One region of the Desulfosalsimonas sp. genome, then DNA from elsewhere that is predicted to be linked to it. Evidence: predicted binding sites of a transcription regulator. Region 1 holds the regulator's gene; the other holds the start of a gene.
The links. Region 1 encodes sigma-54, which starts transcription at its own class of promoters, with help from an activator protein. Its sites were predicted from a motif close to TNTGGCACANTTTCTGCTNT; they were not measured.
Positions count from the first base shown of each region.

Region 2: the regulator sigma-54 is predicted to act here: its motif matches at 7,500-7,519, upstream of ACTCIA_RS08435 (ammonium transporter).

Region 1 is NZ_JBSRLA010000010.1:3,823-12,914, forward strand. Features, by position in the region: gene rapZ (RNase adapter RapZ) at 1-429, opposite strand, end outside; gene ACTCIA_RS03730 (PTS sugar transporter subunit IIA) at 429-887, opposite strand; gene hpf (ribosome hibernation-promoting factor, HPF/YfiA family) at 948-1,493, opposite strand; gene rpoN (RNA polymerase factor sigma-54) at 1,512-2,936, opposite strand; gene lptB (LPS export ABC transporter ATP-binding protein) at 2,938-3,663, opposite strand; gene ACTCIA_RS03750 (LptA/OstA family protein) at 3,660-4,265, opposite strand; gene lptC (LPS export ABC transporter periplasmic protein LptC) at 4,258-4,821, opposite strand; gene ACTCIA_RS03760 (KdsC family phosphatase) at 4,890-5,414, opposite strand; gene kdsA (3-deoxy-8-phosphooctulonate synthase) at 5,407-6,249, opposite strand; gene ACTCIA_RS03770 (M23 family metallopeptidase) at 6,473-7,867, shown strand; gene lepB (signal peptidase I) at 7,941-8,594, shown strand; gene ACTCIA_RS03780 (aspartate carbamoyltransferase catalytic subunit) at 8,610-9,092, shown strand, end outside.
Region 2 is NZ_JBSRLA010000028.1:17,177-26,268, forward strand. Features, by position in the region: gene ACTCIA_RS08390 (XdhC family protein) at 1-736, shown strand, start outside; gene ACTCIA_RS08395 (nucleotidyltransferase family protein) at 648-1,256, shown strand; gene ACTCIA_RS08400 (2-phosphosulfolactate phosphatase) at 1,260-1,961, opposite strand; gene ACTCIA_RS08405 (cation diffusion facilitator family transporter) at 1,963-2,883, opposite strand; gene ACTCIA_RS08410 (hypothetical protein) at 2,864-3,082, opposite strand; gene ACTCIA_RS08415 (ADP-ribosylglycohydrolase family protein) at 3,089-3,883, opposite strand; gene ACTCIA_RS08420 (L,D-transpeptidase family protein) at 3,965-4,462, opposite strand; gene nadE (NAD(+) synthase) at 4,502-5,281, opposite strand; gene ACTCIA_RS08430 (hypothetical protein) at 5,328-5,873, opposite strand; gene ACTCIA_RS08435 (ammonium transporter) at 6,057-7,412, opposite strand; gene glnA (type I glutamate--ammonia ligase) at 8,443-9,092, opposite strand, start outside.

The DNA.
Region 1 (9,092 bases):
ATCCGTGGTGTCGATGACACGGTCGGCCATCTGGCGAATGTGATCCATCTGTCCGATTTCCGCCCGGATGCTTTCCTGCAGGCCCCGGTCCTGGGACAGGGGATGATGCCGCCGGGTCTGGCTGTATCGCCGCAGGATAACGTTTTCTTCAGCTTCCAGGAAAAACACGTCAATGTTGTATCCGCGCTGGCGCAGATCATGGAAAATCTCCGGAAAGGAACGGAGAAACCCCTTTTCCCGTAAATCCATGACAAATCCGAGCCCCGCGATCTCGGATTCCGATTGCAGGGGAAGCTCCATGAACTTGGGCAGCAGCTTGACCGGCATGTTGTCAACGCAGTAAAAGCCCGCATCTTCAAGTGCGGCCAGGGCCACGCTTTTGCCCGATCCGGACAAGCCCGTGATAATGACAATTTTATGCCGATGCATCAGAAATCCTCATCCACTTCCGAAAGCACGTCCATGACTTGTTGGGCTTTGTGTACCCGCATCAGTTTTTCCTTGAAATCCTTATCCCTGAGCAGTTTTGAAATCCGGGCCAGCACCCGCAGATGCAGCCCCGTGGAATCGTCCGCGCTCAACAACAGAAAAAATATATAAGCGGGCTTGCCGTCCAGGGCATCAAAATTGACCCCGTTTCGGCTCAGCCCGAATCCGAGCACCAGGGATTCAATTCCGTTGATTTTGCCATGGGGAATGGCAATGCCGTCGCCGATGCCCGTGCTGCCCAGCCGTTCGCGTTCGATAAGCACCCGGACGATATTGCGCTGCTCCAGGCCGGTCAGGGCGGCCACCGGCTCTGTAAGCTCGTCGATAACCCCTTTTTTATCCGTTGCCTGCAGGTTGGTCAGGATCGTGTCCGCGGTAATATAATCAAGTATTTTCATAACATTGCACCCTGTTTGCGCGGTGCCGGCCAGTTGCCGGCCGGCACCGGTGCTTCGGTGTTATCCCAGGGGCTGAATCAGTCCGAGATCCCCGTCATTGCGTCGATAAAGCACATTGATCTGGTTGGTCCGGGCGTTTCTGAACACCAGAAAATTATCCGAAATCAGATCCATCTGCATGATGGCTTCTTCCACGTCCATGGGTTTGTATTCAAGGTTCTGGACAATGACGTTGGCACCCGGGGCTTCTTCGGGGGACTCGTCCCCGCTTGGCATTGCCGCCGGCTCCGGGCTTCGGTCCTCACCCCGGCCGCCCTGGCGATGGTTTTTGATTTTGGCTTTTTGTTTTTTGATCTGTTTTTCAAGCTTGTCCAGGGCCAGGTCAATGGAGGAATACATATCATTGGATTTTTCCCGGCACACGATATTGAGCCGGTCGCCGGTCACCCGGATTTCTGCGATATGACGGATTTTTTCCACGGAGAGCACCACCTGTGCTTCCGCCGGATTGTCCAGGAGCTTGTCCATGCGGTCGAGTTTGCTGGATACATAAGATTTCAGGTGATCGGAGGGATCAAGGTTTTTGAATGTCACGGATGTTTGCATGGGTACCTGCCTCCTTGATTAGGGTTGTTTACGCTTGCTTGATGGAAGAACCCCCATGATTTCCCTGTACTTGGCAACGGTCCGACGGGCGATGCGGATGCCGGATGCCGCCTCGAGCATGTCGGCGATTTTTTTGTCGCTATAGGGCTTTTTGGGGTTTTCTCCGGCAATAATCCTTCTCATTTCCTCCTGTACGCTGGCCGAGGCAATGGTGTTGCCGTCAGCCCGGTTAATGGAGCTGTTGAAAAAGAATTTGAGTTCGAAGATGCCGTGCGGGGTGTGGGCGTACTTGTTGGTGGTCACACGGCTGATAGTGGATTCATGCATGTTAATGTCTTCTGCCACGTCCCGCAGCACCATGGGTTTTAAATGGGCGATGCCCTGGTCGAAAAAATCGCGCTGGAATTTGACGATGCTGACCATGACGTTGTAAATGGTCCGCCGCCGCTGCTGAATGCTTTTGATGAGCCACTCGGCAGACCTGAGCCGGTCGCGCAGATAAGTGCGCGTGTCTTTGGCAATGGGTTCTCCTTTGCGCACGGCCTGGCGATAGTAGGAATTGATGTGCAGCTGCGGGATTTCGTCGTCGTTTAGCATAACGATATAGTCATCGCCTTCCCTGTAGACATAGACGTCCGGCGTGATGTAGATCTGCTCCTCGTCGCCGTAGCGGAATCCGGGCCTGGGATCGAGCTGGCGGATAACCTCGATGGCAGCAGACAGGGTTTCCATGCTGCATTTCAGCTCCCGGGCAATGACCTGATAGCGTTTGTTTTCCAGGTTCTTGAGGTGATCGCGCAGCAGTGTCTCGACAAACGGATCTTCAATGCCGAACTGCCGGGCCTGAATCAGCAGGCACTCGCTTAAGTCCCTGGCGCAGATGCCCGGCGGATCAAAGGTCTGCATCACGTAAAGCACGTCTTTGACCTGTGAAACATCGGTTTCGGCCATTTGGGCGACTTCTTCCAGGGGGACGTCAAGGTAGCCGTATTTGTTCAGGTTGCCGATGATCAGGCTTCCGATGGCTTCCTGCTCGGCCGTGGGCCGGGTCATGAGCAGCTGCCAGCGCAAATGATCGTAAAGGTTTGTCCGGCTGGCGGTAAAGGCCTCATAATTGGGCGCCTCCTTATCTTCGGACTCATAATGAACCCGCCCCGTGGAGCTGTATTCGTCCATGTACTGCTGCCAGTCAAGCCGCTCGTCAAAGGAATCCTCCATTGTGATTTCCCTGGCATCAGCGGCTTCAGCCGTTTCAGCCGGAGTTTCCTCGGGCGTTTCCACGGTCTCGGATTCTTCCAGGGTGGGATTGCTTTCCAGTTCCTGCTGAACCATTTCCACGAGTTCCAGGCGCGACAACTGCAGAAGCTTGATGGCCATCTGCAGCTGCGGGGTCATAACAAGATGCTGCTGGAGTTTTAAGTTCTGTTGGAGTTCGATTGCCATATCAGAGTCTGAACTTTTCTCCCAGGTAGATTTCTCGGGCAACAGGGCTTTGGGCGATCTTTTCCGGGCCGCCCGACTCGATTACCTCGCCGTTGTTTAAAATATAGGCCTTATCACACACGCCCAGGGTTTCCCGAACGTTGTGGTCTGAAATCAGGATTCCGATACCCCGCCGGCTCAGGTGTAAAATAATGTTTTGAATATCGATGACCGCCAACGGATCAATGCCGGCAAAGGGCTCGTCAAGCAGAATAAAGGCCGGATCCGTTGCCAGCGCCCGGCTGATTTCCAGCCGGCGGCGCTCTCCGCCGGAAAGCACTCCGGCTTTTTGTCCGGACAGCCGTTTGATGCCAAGCTCGTCGAGCAGTGCATCGGCTTTCTGGTCCTGCTCAGCTCTGGATATCGGCAGGGTTTCGAGAATCGCCAGCAGGTTGTCGCGCACGTTGAGCTTTTTGAATACCGACGGTTCCTGGGGCAGATACCCCACCCCCTTGCGGGCCCGAACGTGCATGGGATCCTCGCTGATGTCTGCATCATCGAGAAACACATGGCCGCCGTCAGGCCGGATCAGACCCACGGTCATGTAAAAAGTGGTGGTTTTGCCCGCCCCGTTGGGCCCCAGAAGGCCCACCACCTCGCCTCCGGTCAGGTTCAGGTCAACCTGATTGACCACTTTTCGGCCATGATAGGTCTTTACCAGGTTTTTCAAATTCAGGGTTCGGGTCATGGCTTCCGGGCTTTGCTGGTTTCTGTTTTGTCCTGATTGTCCGCGCCGGATTCGGATTCAAAAACAGCTTCCACGCGCTTGCCCGCATCTGAGCTGACCACGATTTCTCCGGTTTCCCGCTGCAGGGTGACCTTTCTGCCGACAATGGTGTTGCCGTTGTTTTTGATTTCCACGCGCTCGCCTGTCAGGGTCAGCAGGCCGTCATCTGCGGTATATACGGCTTTCCGGCTTGTGGCGGTTTGCTCCTCGGTATGGATAACCACGCTGCCTTCAGCTTCCATGCGCCGGATACTGCTTTCACTCATGCCGGACTGACCGGGCTGAGCGCCTTGTTCGGCCTTATAGAAAATTTTGAGCCGGTCGGATTTGATTTCGGTTTTTCCCTGGACTGCGTGGGCATTGCCGATAAATTCGGCGCTGTTTTCATTGCTCTTGATCACCATCTTGTCCGAGGTGATGTGAATGCGGCCTTCATCTGGCTGAAACAGCCCGGGGTTTTGCGCCAGGCAGGGCCAGGCTGTCAGCAGGGTTATCATAATCGCGGCAATGGCCAAGATTCCGGCCGGAACCGGACTGTTTTTGCGTGCCTTGTCTTTATTCAACGGGATCCATCCATGAGTTGACGTTACCTTTAAGGGTGACTTGGTCTTTTTGGAGTTCAACTCTTGCCGAGTCACCGGAAATCCGCATATTTTCTCCGTGAATAACCACTTTCTGGTCTGTATACAATATATGTAACTCATGGTCATAATGCAAGCTTTCGGTCCTGAGCTCATATCCGGGATAACGGACCACAACCGATTTTTCCACCGTCATGTCCCGGGTTTTGGTGTCAAGTTCGCCGGTATCTGCAAAAAGTTTGACCTCGGTACCGTCTGAGCCGAACGCGGTCATTTCAATATCTGTGAGCACGGCCCTGTTCTGATCCGAATAGATTTCAGCAGTGGCTGCGTTCAGCACCCATTCGGTTTTTCCGTCCTGTGTGGCAGTATGCTCAAACCCGTTTATGGTCAGGGACGCTTCCGAGGTGTTTTCCTTTTCGGTCTGCTCCTCGTGGCCGGTCTGCATGCGGAACCGCACAAACACCGTTGCCAGCAGCACGGCGATTACAACGATGGCCAGCAATCCAGCCTGTTTGTATCGGGTCCGGTGTTTCATTAAAATGTTCAAGGTTCAAGGTTCAAGGTTCAAAGTTCAAGGTTCAAGGTTCAAGGTTCCTTCGGGATTTAGGTCCGGTTGAGCCAGCGGGAAATGATGGATTCCCACAAACCCTTTGCCGAAAGAATGCGTTCGCAAACCTCCCGAACAGCGCCGTAACCGCCGGGCCTGGTCGTGACCATGTCTGCGTGCTGCCGGACGATTTCATGGGCATCTGCCACGGCCACGGCCAGACCCACCCGCTCCATGATGGCCAGGTCCACGAGGTCGTCTCCCACAAAAGCGGTCTGGGCCGGGCTGCATCCGGCCTGCGAAAGAATTGACGCCAGAAGCGCCAGCTTGTCCTTGACGCCTGTATGGCAATAGTCAATGCCGAGTTCCGCAGCCCTGCGGTCTACAGCCGCGGATTTTCGCCCGGAGATAAGACCCACCCGGATACCGCCCTCCCGGACCATGCGGATGCCCAGGCCGTCTTTAACATCAAAGGTTTTTGCCTCATCGCCGCCTGCAAAATAGAGAATCCGGCCGCTGGTGAGCACTCCGTCGACATCGAGCAGCAGCACCCGGATTTGCTTGAGTTTTTCTTCAATCATGTGAGGGGGTTCTCTCCGGTTTGATCAATGCATTGTTGATGGCTTTGAGCTGTTTGAGCAGAGGCTCGAGTTCATCCAGGCGAATGGAGTTGGGGCCGTCTGACAATGCTTTGTCCGGTTCCGGATGGACTTCCACAAACAGGCCGTCTGCCCCGGCGGCAATGGCCGCCTTTGCCAGTATGGGCGCAAACTGGCGCTGGCCGGCGGATGCGCCCCCGGCACCGCCGGGCAGTTGAACGCTGTGGGTGGCGTCAAAGATTACAGGGCATCCAAGTGCCTGCATGATGGGAATGCTTCGAAAATCGGCAACCAGGTTGTTGTATCCAAAAGATGCGCCCCTTTCGGTGAGAAGTATCCGCGAGTTTCCGGCGGATCTGGCTTTTTTTGCAACATGATCCATGTCCCAGGGCGCCAGAAACTGTCCCTTTTTGATATTTAAGGGTCTGTTTGTCCGGGCGGCAGCCACGATCAGGTCGGTCTGGCGGCACAAAAAAGCCGGAATCTGCAAAACGTCGAGCACTTCGGCAGCCAGTTCGGCCTCAGAGGGGCTGTGAATATCGGACATCACGGCCACATCCAGCTCCCGGCCAATTTCGGAGAGGATTTCCAGGCCCTGCTTGATGCCCGGGCCCCGGTATGAATCAATGGATGTCCGGTTGGCCTTGTCATAGGACGCCTTGAATATAAACGGTATGTCAAGTCCGTTGGTGATCTCTTTTAAAGTGCGGGCGACCTGCATGACGCCTGTGTAATCTTCAATTACGCAGGGTCCGGCCACCAGAACGAAAGGCCGGCCGCTGCCCGCGGAAAAGTTTTTGATCTGAACTTCTGTCATTGAAAAATCGATCCTTTTGGTTGATTTGCCGGGTCATGGCCTTTGCACGCCAGCCGCTTGCATCATTGGCCGGCTCCGGGCGCCGGCAAAATCCATGCCTCCTGTTACCCCGCGTGCCGGTAAAAGTCAAGATTCGAAAATAAGGCCTTGCCTCCTGGTCGGTGAGCTGTTAAAAATAGCTTTCGTTTACCGGCATCCAATCAAATTTCAGGGATCAATATACATGGGTTTTAAAAAACGCAAGGAACGTGGCAAAAGTCTGAAATACAGCCTGGCGGCTGTTTTGATAATAATGGTGGCCGTATCTGCGATCTGGCTGCTGATGGTTAAATTCGAGGGCAGGGCGCCGGAGATTGAACTCGACATGTCCGATTCGTTTGTTGGCGCCGATGCCGCGGTTTCCGGCACAATCACCGATGAAAAGTCGGGAATCCGCAAGCTCTGGATTGCCGTGATCCAAAACGACAGGGAAACCGTGCTCAAAGAGGAATCCGACTTTGCCGGCACCCAGCAGGGACCGCCCAGGCAGAGGCGTTTTGAGGTGGATTTAAATGCCGGAAAACTGGATCTCAAGGACGGAAAGGCCCTGCTGCGCATCGCTGCCTGGGATTATTCCTGGCGCGGCTGGTTTTCCGGCAACCAGGCTTACCTGGAAAAAGAAATCACCATTGACACCCAACCGCCGCGGGTGGAGGTCATCAGCCGGCAGCACAATATCCGGCCCGGCGGCTCTGGTCTGGCTGTCTACCGGATGTCCGAGGATTGTCCCGAGCACGGGGTTGTTGTCGGAGATCATTTCTTTCCGGGCCACAAGGGATATTTTGACGATCCGGACATGGCTGTTTGCTTTTTTGCCCTGGCCCATGATCAGGACAGCGACACGAAGCTGCATGTGCAGGCTGTTGATCCGGCGGGCAATTCAGGCCGGGGCGGGTTTTATTACCATATCCGCAACAAAGGCTTTGACGCTGAAACCCTGCCGGTTTCCGACCGTTTTCTGTCCCGGATTCTGCCGGAGTTTCAAAACGAAGACGGTTTTCCGGCCGATGCCGGCGCCCTGGAACAATTCTTGTTTGTCAACCGCGAACTGCGCAAAAAAAACAACCGCACCATCCTTGCCCCGGGCCGGTCTCCGGGCGGGCAGATGCACTGGCAGGGGGGCTTTTCCAGGCTTCCCAATGCCGCAAGAAAAGCCAGTTTTGCCGATCACCGCACCTATGTTTACAACGGGGAAAAAATCGATGAGCAGATCCACATGGGCATTGACCTGGCCTCTGTGAGCCAGGCGCCGGTGCCTGCGGCAAATGCGGGCAAGGTGGCGTTTGTGGGCAGGGCCGGCATCTATGGCAACGTTGTGATCATCGACCATGGGTTTGGCCTGTTTTCCGTGTATGCCCATTTGAGCCGCAGCAGCGTGTCAGAGGGCCGGATGGTGGAAAAAAACGATATTATCGGCGCCACCGGGGCCACCGGTCTGGCCGGGGGGGATCACCTGCATTACGGAATGTTTGTCCATGACGTGTTTGTGGATCCCATGGAATGGTGGGACGCGCAATGGATACAAAACAACATCACCGGCAAGCTGGAGCATGCCCGGGGGCTTGCAAAAAACAACTGACCCCCGAAAATGACGGCTTCTGCAAGGTTGATCCGGCTTTTTTCAGGAAACTCATCAACGATATTGTTAAAAATTGAAAAAAACATCAGAATCCCAGCAAATCCCGGATGAGGCCGGTGCCAACACCAAAAGCCGGCTGCGGGAAAATCTTGAAGCCATTGCCATCGCCGTTTTGCTGGCGCTTTTTATCCGGGCGTTTGTGGTCCAGGCATTCAAGATCCCTTCAGGATCCATGGAACCCACTTTGCAGGTGGGCGATCACATCCTGGTCAACAAGTTTATCTACGGCATCCGTCTGCCGGTCACCAATACCAAGATGATACCGGTGAGCCGTCCGGAACGCGGGGATATTATGGTGTTTGAATATCCGGTGGAGCCGGAAAAGGACTTTATCAAGCGGGTGGTGGCCCTGCCCGGAGATGTTGTTGAAATCCGGGATAAAAAGGTGTATGTCAATGGCCGGCTTGTTGACCAGTACACGGTCAAGCATACGAAAAAACGGGTGCTGCCGGGCACGGTCAATACCAGGGACAACTTCGGCCCGGTCATTGTGCCGGAAGACGCTTATTTTGTGTTGGGGGACAACCGGGACGACAGTTATGACAGCCGTTTTTGGGGCTTTGTAAAAGACTCGGCCATCAAGGGAGAGGCCTTTATCATTTACTGGTCCTGGGATAAGGACAACTTCGGGGTCCGGTGGGGCCGGATCGGCAAAGTGCTGCACTAATCAGGAAGCCTGCCCATGCAGTGGACAAAAAAGGACGTGCTCGACATTGAGTCGCTTTCAGTGGATGAAATTGAATTCATCTTTGAAACCGCCTTTGGTTTAAAGGAGATTTCAGAACGGCCCATCAAGAAAGTGCCCACCCTCCGCGGCCAGACCATTGTTTTGCTGTTTCTCGAACCCAGCACCCGGACCCGGGTTTCCTTTGATATCGCCGCCAAGCGGCTTTCGGCAGACAGCATTGCCATTGCCGCGGCTTCCAGCAGCATTGTAAAGGGAGAAACCCTGATTGACACGGCCAAAAATCTGCAGGCCATGAAGCCAGATATTCTGGTGGTGCGTCATTCATCGGCCGGCGCCCCGCATCTGCTGGCACGCAATCTCGATATTTCCGTAATCAATGCCGGAGACGGCATGCACGCCCATCCCACCCAGGCGCTGCTGGACATGATGACCGTAAAGGAAAACAAGGGCCGCATAGATGGGTTAAAGGTTTCCATT
Region 2 (9,092 bases), on a different contig from region 1:
GCTGGTAGCCGAAGACGGACACACCGTGGGCACTGTTGGCGGCGGTGCAATGGAGCAGAAGGCGGCTGAAAAGGCACGGGATTTGATCCGCCGGGGCGGCGGTCCCGAACTGATCCATATGGATCTGACCCAATCGTCGGGCCATGTATGCGGCGGGCAGGTGAGTTTGTATATGGAGCCGGTGCTTCCGGCACCGCGCCTGATCGTATGCGGTGCCGGCCACGTGGGACAGGCTGTCTGCCGGCTGGGGGCGTATGCCGGATTTTGCGTGACCGCAGCCGATGACCGGGAGGATATTTTAAGCCCGGAAAACCTGCCGGATGTCCACCAGGTCAGGGCCTGCGCCTTTGAAGACCTGTTTTCCCAAATCCGGGTGGATGCGGAGACTTTTGTGGTTGTCTGCACCCGGGGCCATGCCCACGATTACACAGTGGTGGAAAATGCGCTGAAAACCCCGGTGCGCTACATCGGCCTGCTGGGCAGCAGGAGCAAAAAGGCGGCGTTTTTTGACAACCTCCGGGCCGCAGGGTTTTCCGATGCGGACCTGAACCGGATTCACACGCCCGTTGGCCTTGATATCGGCGCGAAAACCCCAAGGGAGATCGGATTCAGCATTGTGGGACAACTCATTTCGCAAAGGAGACAAAATGGCTGCAAAAACCGGGATCATACTACTGGCCGCGGGAGCCTCGGGCCGGATGGGCCGGATCAAGCAGCTTCTCCCTGTGCTGGGTGAGCCCGCCATACGATTGTGTCTCAGCCGGATCTGCAATGCCGGCCTGGACCATGTCATCGTGGTGCTCGGCGCAAACCAGGACCGAATACGGCCCGTGATAAAAGACATTGCCGCAGATATTGCGGTCAACCCGGAGCCCGGCAGCCAGATGGCCGAGTCGGTTGCCTGCGGCATGGCGCTGCTGCCAGATGACATAACCGGGGTCATGGTGGCCCTGTGCGATCATCCCCTGGTGGCCCAAAGCACCTATGCCGGTCTTGCCGCACTTCACCGAAAAAACCCGGAATCCATCCTCCTGCCGGTTTACAACCGCCGGGGCGGACACCCCACTGTTTTTCCCGCGCACCTGTGCAGGGCTGCCGCCCCCGGAACCCCGTTAAATGCAGTGGTCCGGGCCAATGCCGACCGGGTTTGCCGAATTGCCGTAAATGACCCGGCAATTGTCCGGGACATGGACACACCTGAAGATTATCAGCAAATGATTGATCTGGCCTCCGGACAGACGGCACAGCAGGCATGAGACCTAAACTGAGCTGCCAAACACGGGCTTTAGCACACAGGTTGCCTTATCTGCTTCTGTTTTGGTGATAATGCAGTTGAACCGATTGGCATCCATGCACATGTAAAAATCCGCCTCAGGCGAGTGGGGATCTTGGGGGTCAAAAAAGCGCAGGGCCGAGGCAGCGGTTTTGAGCTCTTCGGCCATGGGGGCAACATCGGGATTGTCCCCGCAGACAAGTCCCCGGATATACCGGGCGCAAAGCACATCCTCCAGGGCCTCGCTTTTGCCCTCAAACCCGGCGCAGACCAGATAAACGTCATCCGGGCAAGTCCGGACAATATAGCGGGCAACCGCGGCGGCATTGACAAAGCCTGCCGTAATTACGGTTTGTGCACCGCGCGCGGCCAAAAGCGCCTTTGTACCCGCATGGGTGGAATGCACCAGGGTTTTGCCAAAAAGGTCTTTTCCCGCAATCTCTGACGGGGAGTTGCCCAGATCAAAATCCGGGGGCTTTTTGGCGTGGCGCTCTCCCATGAGCAGATAATGCGGGTGGTTCTGCTTCACCGCCCGGGCTGCATCAAGGCTTTCTGCAGCCACAATTTTTTCCGCTCCCTGGTCAAATGCATAACAGGCAACCGAAAAGGCCCTGAACACGTCAATGACAACCGCAAGGCCCCGGGCTTTTTCAGCGCCCCGGGCATAATGAACAATATGAAACTTCATTTCAAAGCCGCCTGCATTCCTCATCTGACAGGGCCGCCTCCACAGGCTCGATATGCACTTCCACATCCAGTATCTCAGGACCCTGGTGCAAAAGCAGGCCTTTGACCTGTTCGGCCACCCGGTGACCCTCATAAACACTCATATCACTGTCAACCACCACGTGCAGATCCACGCAGAGCTGGCTGCCGGAATACCGGGTGCGGATATTGTGCACCTGGCGAACCGCCGGATGGGTCGTTACGATCTGCCGGATCTGTTCGCAAACTTCAGGGGGCGCGCCCTGATCCACCAGTTCCTTAAACCCGGAAGCAATAATGCCGATGGCGGCATAGCAGATCAAAATGGCCACGAAAAATGCAGCCACATGATCGACCAGATGCCACTGCGGGCGGACAAAGGAGACAGCCACGGCAGCAAGCACCGGAACGGAGCTGAATGCATCCAGCCGGTGATGCCAGGCGTTTGCCGCCAGGGCCACGCTATTGACACGCCTGCCGGCCCGCCGGGTCCATTGGTATAAAAACTCCTTGATGACGATTGATACAGCAGCCGCAACCAGGGCAATCATGCGGACGTTATGGGCATGGACCTTGTGCACGGATATGACCGCATCCCAGCCGATGCCGGCTCCGGCCAAAAACAGCATTGCCCCGATAAATATGGAAACCGTTGTCTCCAGGCGTTTGTGGCCGTAAGGGTGGGCAAAATCGGCGGGCCGGGACCAGAAATAAGAACCCAGGATCACGGCCACGTCTGTAACCGTATCCGTGACACTGTGAATCCCGTCTGCCACCAGGGCCTGGCTGTGGCCCAGCCAACCGGCAATCACTTTAAAGGCCGCAAGCAGGATATTGACGCCAAGACCCCACCAGGTCACCCTGCGAACCAGGCCTTCAGACGCCTCATTTGCGTTTTTTGTCATGTCCCGGCCGCTTCTGTTTTTTGCGCTCCTGCACCTGGTTTAACCACTGCTGCTGCTGCCGTTGATATTCCGCCTCGCTCTGGTGCCAGCCGGTATAGTCCGCCTCGGATGTATCCGGGGTTTTTGCGGGCATATTTTTGAAAAACCGGATCAGTTTTTCCACCCGGCTTTCCGTGCCCTTGTCTTTTTGCTGTGTCATATAAGATCACCCGCTGGTGAAAATTTTATGATAAGACAGTCCGAAGCGCCGGGAAAATTCGGCTGCCACCTCTTTTAAGGCAGGGTCAAGATATGAAATGGCTTTGGATTCCACATCTTCAGGCATGCCGAAAAAGGCTTCGGCCACGGCGCCGGCAATGTCGGCCATGGTGTCTGCATCCCCGCCCAAAGACACCGCGTTTCGCACGGCATCCTCCCAGGTCGGGGCTTCAAGAAAGGCAATAATGGACTGGGGCACAGAGCCCTGGCAGGATACGTCAAACCGGTAGGCCCTGCGGATTTCAGCCAATGGGGTCTCCAGGTCATAGGAAAACCGATCGGTGACAAACTCCCGGATCTGGTCTTTTCCCGCCCCGGTTCTGGCCAGAAACACGCCGGCCGCCGCTGCCTGCGCACCCTTGATGCCTTCGGGATGATTGTGGGTGACAGTCGCGCTTTTTTCAGCCTCTGCCAGAACGGTTTCCAGATCATCAAATGCAAATCCCACAGGGCTGACCCGCATGGCTGATCCGTTTCCAAAGCTGTAATAGGGACTGCGCAAGCGCTGTGCAGCCCACTGCATAAAGGACCCCCCGAATCCGGCATGGGGATATTTGTGGAAATATTCGTGGAACTTGTCAATGTAATCCGCGCCGGTTAAAATCGCATCCGCCACAGCCACGGTAAGCACGGTATCGTCGGTAAACGTGCAGCCGCGGGAAAAAAGCGCAAAATCCCGGGTTTTCATTCCCCGGCCTTCATACACCGAACCGATTATATCTCCTGCAATGGCCCCCAGCATATCTGACTCCTCCTGATTGTCAAAAGTATCAGGCGGGGGGGTGCATGTCAAATGCGGGCCGAAGGCCGCAAAAGACCAAAACTATGGCTTTATTTCAATGGGTGTGCCCGCGTCAACCGCCAGCCATGTCTCATCCATGGCCCTGTTGGAAACAGCAATGCAGCCCTCTGTCCAGTTGAAATACTTTGATATGGAGGCCAGCCACCCGGCACTGTTTTTCTGGCCGTGGATCATGATTTCCCCGCCCGGGTCCACACCGGATCGGGCGGCCCGCTTCCGGTCGGCCCGGTTGGGATAGGATATGTGAATGGATTTGTAAAAATCACTGTTTGCGTTTTTGTAATCCAGGACATACCTGCCCTCCGGTGTTTTTCCGTCGCCTTCCTGCAGCTTGTGACCCTGGGGCTCGGGGCCGAAAACCACATGATACTGGTTGATAATTTTGCCGCCGCGCTTGAGATAGAGCTTTGATTCAGACTTGACCACAACCACCATGTCGGCTTTTTCCAGCCCGAAGCCGGCCGCGGGCATGGCAAAAAAAACAACAACCAGGGCAATAGCGCCTGCAATAATTCTCATTAAGGATTCCGTAATATGGCCATATGAATCAGATCCCGGCTATCTGAATTCTTCCGGGATCACGGCCACGGGTATGGCCTCGATTTTGTGGTGGTTTTTCCGGTTTAACGCCCGGTAAAGGGACAGAACCTGTTTCTGGCGCTCGGTAAGGTCCTGCCGCCGGCCGCCGCGTGCGTCAAATTCCATGGCCCATTCCAGTTCATCATAGGTGGCCCCGATCTGGTCCTCATCGCTGCGGCTGTCAGGCCAGAGCCCGTCTGTGGGCGGGGCGGCCATGATCTCTTCTATTACCCCAAGCTGCCGGGCCAGCCGGTAGACCTCGGATTTGTAAAGATCAGCAATGGGGGATATGTCCACGCCGCCGTCACCGTACTTGGTGAAAAAACCGACCCCGAAGTCCTCCACCTTGTTGCCGGTGCCCGCCACCAGCATCCGGTTGTGGGTGGCAAAGGCGTAAAGCGCTGTCATGCGGATCCGGGCCCGGGTGTTGGCCATGGTCAGATGGTCCTGAATGTCCGGGGGCAGGCAGTTTTCAAACGCTTTAAGCACAACGGTGAGATCCGTGGTCTGTCCGGAAACATTTTCATAGTGTTTTTCAAGCCAGTCAACATGCTTTGCCGCAAGGCTTTTCTGCTCCTCGGCCTGCCGGATGGGCATGTTTACAACCATCACAGAAAGCCCGGTTTCAGCGCACAGTGTGGATGTGACCGCAGAATCAATACCGCCGGAAATGCCCACCACAAAACCGTTGACACCTGCGCCTGCGGCATAGTCGCGCAGCCAGCCGACAATATAATCAATGACTTTGCGTGTCTGCATCATCACCTCTGATATGCAATCTATACCCGCCTGTCACGGGCGAAATTTAATTTTCCGTGCCGTCGTCAATGAGGCTTTGCTTGATCTTCTGGTATTCCTGCTCATCAATATGGCCGGCATTTTTGAGCTCAGACAATGCCTGGAGCCGGTATACGAGATCCGCCTGTTTGGGACTGTTTAACAAGGGGGTGGCGGTTTTGGCAGGATCTGCAGCAATCAGATTGCCATCATGGCCGCGGCCCGACTCCGGGCCCCCCTTATACGATACCTTGAAAAGGCCGCCGAAAAAAGACAGCTCCATGGCCTCGCCGGCGGCTTTTTGTTCATAAAAATCCCCTGCCGCAGTATCGCCGGATTGTCTTATTTTCCTGAAAAACCGGACCCCCCATATCACCATCCAGATGCAGAAGCCCAGCACCAGAACCGCCCCGCCGATTAAAATCACATAGCGAAGATCAAAGACCCCCTTGATGAGTACCACCACCACGGCCGCAAACAATGGAATGACAAAAATAGTGGCCACCAGGGCATAAAAAACGCCCAGATGAGAAAGGATAAACTTTTGATCACTGTTGGGCCGACGGCCGAGCATTGTTGTGTCTCAGTTTTGATTATAAAAACAAAAACAATCCCTGTTGCTATGGTTATATTTTTACCATAAATCTCAAAAACAAACCAAAACAAAAACCACGAAGCCGCACAAGGCAGCCGGACAAAATTTTGTCCAAAACCGCCTTGTGCGATTCGTGTTTCAAAGTTCTTGCTGATTACATGCCTACTGCGGTTTATATGATGAAGAGATAGACCCCCCGCTGTAGGAAACCAACTCGAAATCCGGATATGCAGTACCCGCATGTTCAGTAAAATCGAGTCCCTCACGCTCTTCTTCTGCGGAAACCCGCAGGCCCACCACCATATCCACCAGCTTAAACAGGATAAAGGCGACCCCGAAGGTCCAGACAAAGGCGGCGGCAATGCCCAGCACCTGCACGCCGATAATGGCCGCAGAGGTTCCCCCGGTGTTAAAAATGCCCGCGGCCAGCGTTCCCCAGGCACCGTTGACACCGTGCACTGACACTGCGCCCACCGGGTCGTCCACCCGGATTTTTTCAAAAAACAAAACAGACATCACAACAATCACCCCGGCCACTGCCCCGATGACAATCGATGCGGTGGGCGAGACATTGGCGCACCCGGCCGTAATCCCCACCAGGCCCGCCAGGGCGCCGTTTAAGCTCATGCTCACCTCGGGTTTTGAAAACTTGATCCAGGAAGTAAGCATTGCAAACACGGCACCTGCGGATGCGGCCAGGGCCGTATTGACCGCGATCAGGGCCACATCCGTGTTGGCCGCGGTTGTGGAGCCGGCGTTAAACCCGAACCAGCCCATCCAGAGGATAAAAACCCCAAGGCCGGCCAGGGGGATGTTGTGGCCCAGAATCGGCCGGATGGAACCGTCTTTTGCGTACTTGCCCATCCTGGGGCCCAGCACCACGGCCCCGGCAAGCGCGGCCCACCCGCCCACGGAATGCACCACAGTGGAGCCGGCAAAATCGATGAAGCCCATATTTTCCAGCCATCCGCCGCCATCAAGGAGCCCTCCCCAGGCCCAGCTGCCAAACACCGGATAAATCAGGCCGGTGATAAAAATGGTATAAAGGATATAGCCGATAAACCGGGTCCGTTCGGCCATGGCCCCGGAGACAATAGTGGCGGCAGTGGCGGCAAACACGGCCTGGAAGATCCAGAACATCAGCACCCAGGGATCGCCGCCGGGCTCATAACCGCTTAAGAAAAACCCGGAGGTGCCAAACCAGCCCGTGTTCGAGGCCCCAAACATCAGGCCAAAACCCACGGCCCAGAACACCAGCGAACCCATGGAAAAATCCATGAGATTTTTCATCAATATGTTGATGGAATTTTTGGCCCGGGTAAACCCGGCTTCCACCATGGCAAAGCCCGCCTGCATGAAAAAAACGAGAATTGCGCCAACCAGGGTCCATGTGTAATCCGCATGGGTCTGGACCTGGCCGACGGCTGCGTGGTTTGATTCAATTGAAGGGCCGTCGCCGGCAAACGCCGGCAGCAAAGCCGCGGCCCATATCATCGTTGTCCATAGCAATGTTTTCATTCCTGATACCTCCCGGATTCAGTTACAGGTTTTAAAGTTCAGCTTTCAGAAACAGGATGCGCTGACCTGAAAGGCCTTGGCTTTATAACAGCAATTGGCGTGCCATTTATCCTTAAACCTGCCATTAAAAATAAATTATTGATTTTATAGAATATACAAAAAATTTAATCGCGGAAGCCCAAAAAATAAATTACATTTTTGCAATGAAAAAAGAGAAAAATAACAAAATTGTAAATCCTTAGGCACAAAAAAAATGGCACCGTAAAAAGCTTTTTACCGCGCCCGCTGTTGTTGCAGGAAGGAAATCCTGCAGTCGGCGTCAGCTTTTTCGCTCCTGATCGTTTTTGCGGATTCATCAAATGCCTTTGCTTAAAATATACAAATTCGCCCTGCATTCCTCCAACAGTTCAAATTTTCACGCAAAAACGCTCAATGTCGCTTCTAAAGCAGACCCCGCCCTTGGATTTCCTTGGAAGTGCCCCATTTCGCCGGGGGCGAAACCCGAGTTTACAAGTAACTAAAATTATTAGATAAAATTTTAAGTTACTTAGAAGTGTTTCCCCACGGGACCGGGCATGAAAACAATGCTTTTAAAACTTAAATGTGTTGCTCCGGACTCCCTTGGCGTGAAACTTTGCACACAATCGGCCATGATGCCGGCCCGGGGGTGGTTTGCGAGTCGCATTGAGCGCGCAAGCGGTCAGCAGGGAGCAAACCGCCACCGGGCCGGCATCATGCGAAAGTCATAGAACCAGACACGAACAGCAACTTTTTTGATGTTACTTAGAAGTGTCCCCCCGGGCCGCAGCCCAAGACCGAACACTGCAAATAACTTTTTACCGCATGCTTAAAATCTTTGATTTTATTTTTTTGAGCCTTGAGCCTTGAGCCTTGAACCTTGAACCTTGAACCTTGAACGAAGTTATTTAGAAGTCTGATTTCAGATGGCGCCGTAAAAAAAGGGCGGCCCCTGGCAACAGGGGCCGCCCTTTTTTATCCGCCTGCGCTTTTGCGCAGTCAGGAGGGGGGACTAAATGTCGTAATACAGGAAAAACTCGTGGGGATGGGGCCGCAGCTTGATGGCATTGACCTCTTTTTCCATTTTGTACTCAATCCAGCGCTCAACCACATCCTTGGTAAACACATCGCCCTTGAGCAGAAACTCGTGGTCATCTGCAAGGCCCTGCAGGGCTTCTTCAAGGGAGCCCGGGGCGGAATCGATCTGGGCCAGTTCCTCGGGGGGCAGGTCATAGATGTTTTTGTCCATGGGATCGCCCGGATCAATCTTGTTTTCAATCCCGTCGATGACCGCCATAAGAATTGCGGAAAAGGCCAGATACCCGTTGCAGGACGGATCCGGGGTTCTGAACTCAATGCGCTTGGCCTTCGGCGATGCCGAGTACATGGGAATCCGAACCGCGGCACTGCGGTTTCGGCTCGAATAGGCCAGGTTCACCGGCGCCTCGAAACCCGGCACAAGACGCTTATAGGAGTTTGTGGTGGGATTGGTAAACGCGCACAGGGCCTTGCAATGCCTTAAGATCCCGCCAACGGCGTAAAGCGCCTCCTGGGACAGCCCGGCGTACTTGTCGCCGGCAAAAAGGGGATTGCCGTCTCTCCAGATACTGACATGGGTATGCATGCCCGTGCCATTGTCCTCAAATAAGGGCTTTGGCATAA